DNA from 2 places in the Sphingomonas sp. S6 genome. Region 2 is predicted to be linked to the other one. Evidence: riboswitches for the same ligand, from Rfam matches in the RefSeq annotation. Region 2 holds a riboswitch; the other holds the start of a gene.

Region 1 (2,199 bases), on a different contig from region 2:
TGCGTCGTTCGATCGGTCCTAGTTGAAAATAGGCCGCGGCATAATCGAGCACATGGCGATCGAGCAGAATCGCGCGATATAGCCAGTCGCACAGTCGCACCTTGACCGCTTTAAGGCGCCGTTCGCCACTCTTCGTCTTGCTATAATGCAACTTTGCTTCGGATAGCCACGAGAAGAACCCCTCCTCCCCTTCGCCGCCCGCTTCAATATTGGTCTTGATCTGCGTACCCTGCAGCCGTTCCAGTGCCTCGGACAGCCGGCCATAGCTGCGCGCCGAATGGTTCGAGCCAGTCGCCGAGAACAGGTCGTGCGCCGTGAAGACGAAATCCTGTTCGACCCGATCGCCCGCCTCCAGCTTGGCCGCCATCAGGCTGGCGATGTAGAGCACGATTTCCTTGTCGTAGATCGTCGCGACGCCGCTCGCCGAAGGGCGCACCTCGATCGAGACGGTCGCGTGATCGTAGGTAAGCGGCTTCATCCAGGCGTTTTTCGACAATGCGAAGAACGGGAACGCCATCAGCGAGCGTTCGCCGCGGATCTCGCCATGCAGCGGGCTGTCGAGCGCGAACAGATCGCGCTGGGGGATGCCGTCGGGGCCATGGGCAGGACGATTCGAAGCAGGGGTACGGGCCATGGCCATTTCCTACTCGAAAGCACGAAGATTTGGACCCCCATGCCGTTTTCACGAGGGGAAATGGGGGCAAGCCTCCAACAGTTCGTGCTTTCGAGTAGGAAATGGGGACCCGTTCGGGTTGATCCCTTCCCCTTGCGACATGTCGTCCTGTCGACATGTCGGCAGATCGCCCGCAGACATGGCCTCGCGACGCACCGTACGTCTCGCCCCTACCCTTCCCGTTCGATCTCGCAAGAGCGGGGCCCGCCGTCTGACACACGATCAATGGGGCGGGCACATCAGCACAGCTCCGGGATCACGCATCGAAGGGCGAGACCACGCGCCCTTGACCCCTCCCCCGCCCCGGCCGATACCCGCCGCCATCGACATGGGAGAGACCGGGCACGCCCCGGCGCCGAAGGAGCAACCGCCCCGGAAACTCTCAGGCAGAAGGACCATGGCGATGCTACAATATCTGGAGAGAGGCGCGGGGGATGCTCCCCTACGTCCGCCGACGGGATAGCGATCTCAGGCACAAGCGACAGATGGGGCATGCGCACGGTCGGCATCGGAGCCGGCGATGAGGACATGCATGCACGTCGACACGTCTACACCTCTACCGCTCGACCGCGGACTGCATCGGCCGATCAGCGTTGCCGAGCTGTTCACGATCGGCATCGGGCCGTCGAGCTCGCACACCGTCGGACCGATGCGTGCCGCGTTCGACTTCGCGCAGCGGGCGGTGGGGCAGGGGACGGCGCCGACCCGCGTCACCTGCGACCTCTTCGGCAGTCTCGCGCTGACCGGCCGCGGCCATGCGACCGATACCGCGACGATCCTGGGCCTCGCCGGCTGGGAGCCCGAAAGGCTCGATCCCGACGCGGCGCCCGGCATCCTCGCGAGGATCGGCGCGGAGGGGCGGCTGCCGCTCGCCGGCACGCACGGACTCGCCTTCGCCGCCAGCGACGTCGTCTTCCACCCGCGCGAATTTCTACCCGAGCACCCCAATGGCATGACCTTCACCGCGCAACGCGCCGACGGCAGCGCCTATACCGAGACCTATTTCTCGATCGGCGGGGGGGCGATCCTGCGCAAAGGCGCGCCGGCGTCGGCGAGCAATGTCGCGGTGCGCCACCCGTTCAGCTCGGGCGCCGAGCTGCTCGAGCTGGGTGACGCGACCGGCCTCACCATCGCCGAGATCGTCCGCGCCAACGAGACCGCGTGGCGCGAGGCGGCCGAGACCGACGCCTTCCTCGACGCAGTGCGTACGGCGATGCACGCCTGCATCGACCGCGGCATCGCCCAGGAGGGGATGCTGCCCGGCGGTCTGAAGGTCCGGCGCCGCGCGCGCGCGATCGAGCAGGGCCTGACCGGCTGCGTCCCCGGCAGCAACCCCGCCGAAGTGTTCGAATGGGTCAGCCTGTGGGCGCTCGCGGTCAACGAAGAGAATGCGGCGGGCGGCCGCGTCGTCACCGCGCCGACCAACGGTGCCGCGGGCGTGCTGCCTGCCGTCCTGCGCTTCTACGAGACGCTGGTGGCGCGCGACGAAGCCACGCGGCGCGAGGGTGCGCGCACCTTCCTGCTCA
Region 2 (2,199 bases):
GGACGGCGGTGCCGGCGCTCGCTAGGTCGGCGGGGATATAGGCCATCGCGATCGGCGCGCCGACACTGGGGGCGAAGCCGCCGCTGGTGACGCGGCCGATCACCGCGCCGTCGGCATCGACGACGCTCGCACCCTCGCGTACCGGCTGGCGCCCGGCGACCGACAGGCCGACGCGCTTCACCGCCGCACCGCTCTCGCGCTCGGCGAGGATGCGGGCCGCACCGGCGAAGTCACCCGCCTCGCGACGCCGCTTCGACAGCGCAAAGCCCAGGTCCGCCATCACCGGCGTCGTTTCGGGATCGAGGTCGTGGCCGTAGAGCGGCAGGCCGGCTTCGAGCCGCAGCGAATCGCGCGCACCCAGGCCGATCGGCTTCACCTCGGGCTGCTCGCACAGGGCATCGGCGAAGGCTGCAGCCGCCTCGGCCGGGATCGAAATCTCGACGCCATCTTCGCCCGTATAGCCCGAGCGGCTGATCCACAGCGCATGGCCGTTCCATTCGAACGCACCCGCGGTCATGAACACGAGGCGCTCGACACCCGGCACTAGCCGCGCGACCGCTTCGACCGCCTTCGGCCCCTGCACCGCGAGCAGCGCCTGCTCGTCCATCAGGTTGAGCGTCACGTCGTCGGGCAGCACGTCGAGCAGATAGGCGAGGTCGTCATATTTGGTCGCGCCGTTGACGACGACATAATGGCTCGCCTCGCCGAACGGATGCGCGCCTTCTGCCGGCAGCGTCGTCACCATCAAATCATCGAGGATGCCGCCCTCGTCGTTCAGCAGCAGCGAATAGCGGATCTTGGTCGGCGCCAGGCCGGCGATGTCGCCCGGCAGCACCGCTTCCAGCGCCTTGGCGATCGCCGCCGCATCCAGGCCGTCCCCGGTCAGCGTCACCTGCCCCATGTGGCTGACGTCGAACAGCCCGGCCGAGTCGCGCACCCACAGATGCTCGGCCATGATGCCTTCATACTGGACGGGCATTTCATAGCCGGCGAACGGCACCATGCGGCCGCCGCGGGCGCGGTGCCACGCGTCCAGAGGGAGGTGCAGGATGGCGGGTTCGTCGCCCTCTTCGATCCCATCGAGCGGGTCGGGCAGGGTTTCCGTCAGCGTCTCGCTCATCAACCGTCTCCAGATCAAGGCCACGCGACCGTTCCCGCGGGGGCGTACCCGCCGTCACGATCCGTCGAACCCCCTCTGTCACGGGAACCTGAGAGCTTTCGCCGGCACCGCCGGCTTACCCCTTCGGTGGCCCCTAGAAGGGGCGCTTTCCAGAGTATCGATAAGGCCTGCGCGGTCCGTTTGCCTGAGAGATTCCGGGGTGGTTGCTCCTTCGGCGGCCCCTTTCGTGAGGGGCTCTCTCCCGCGCATGCCCATGACGGTTCGCACCGCCATCGACATGCGCCGCTCTGGCGAGCGAGGCCGGTTTAGTCAATTGAGAAAGCGGCCGCTCGAGCCAAGTTGGGTGAGCGAGACGACCGCCCCATCTCCCCCGTCACCCCGGACGTGTTCCGGGGTCCACCGGGCCGCGGAGGAACCGCAAGCGGCGGGAAACATCCCCCTCGCCGCCGGTGAACCCCGGAACACGTCCGGGGGTGACGACGGTAAGGTGTAACCGCCCCGCCCTCTTACCGCTGCGCGTTATACTTCAGCTGGTCGTCGGTCAGCTGGAAGCCGACGAGCGCCTCGAACGTCGCGCGCAGCACGGCGCTGCGCACTTCGGGCTTGGTCAGCGGATCGACGGCGGCATCCTCGTCGCCCGCCTTGCGCTTCTTGGTGAGCTCCTCGCGCACCGATTCCGGCAGCGTCGCCGCGGCGCGGCCGATCGTGGTCGATGCCGTGCCGCTCGCCTGCGCGCGGGTCTGGCCGGCGTCGAAATGCACCGTCACCGTTCCCTTACGCTTCGCGGTCACCGCGGTGCCGCCGCGCACGATCGCGATATAATAGGGCAGCGTCACGTCGCGCGCCGCATCGGCGCGAGCGCGACGGGCGAGCACGTCGAAGGTGATCGTCGTGTTGATGTCGTCGCCCACGTCCGCGCAGGTGCCGCGGACGTGCGTCATGTTCGCGACGACGTCGATCGCATTCTCGTCGCGGCTGGTCGCCGGATCGAACAGTGTGATGTCGCCCGTGCCCGCCGCGACGCCCACCGTCGGGCAGGCCGAACGCACGGCGGTGATGCCGCCTTCCACGATCTCGCC

The links. A riboswitch is a leader RNA that binds a small molecule or an ion and turns the genes downstream of it on or off. The one in region 2 is predicted to bind glycine.
Region 1: it holds a riboswitch for glycine, as region 2 does, so the genes downstream of both, ACGVWT_RS16480 (L-serine ammonia-lyase) here and gcvT (glycine cleavage system aminomethyltransferase GcvT) in region 2, are expected to answer to the same signal.

What each region holds. Positions count from the first base shown of each region.
Region 1 covers NZ_JBIEOE010000016.1:4,702-6,900, forward strand. Annotated here, with positions in the region: gene ACGVWT_RS16475 (replication initiator protein A) at 1-640, opposite strand, end outside; glycine riboswitch at 993-1,081, shown strand; gene ACGVWT_RS16480 (L-serine ammonia-lyase) at 1,206-2,199, shown strand, end outside.
Region 2 covers NZ_JBIEOE010000008.1:25,583-27,781, reverse strand. Annotated here, with positions in the region: gene gcvT (glycine cleavage system aminomethyltransferase GcvT) at 1-1,120, opposite strand, end outside; glycine riboswitch at 1,283-1,374, opposite strand; gene ACGVWT_RS13330 (hypothetical protein) at 1,627-2,199, opposite strand, start outside.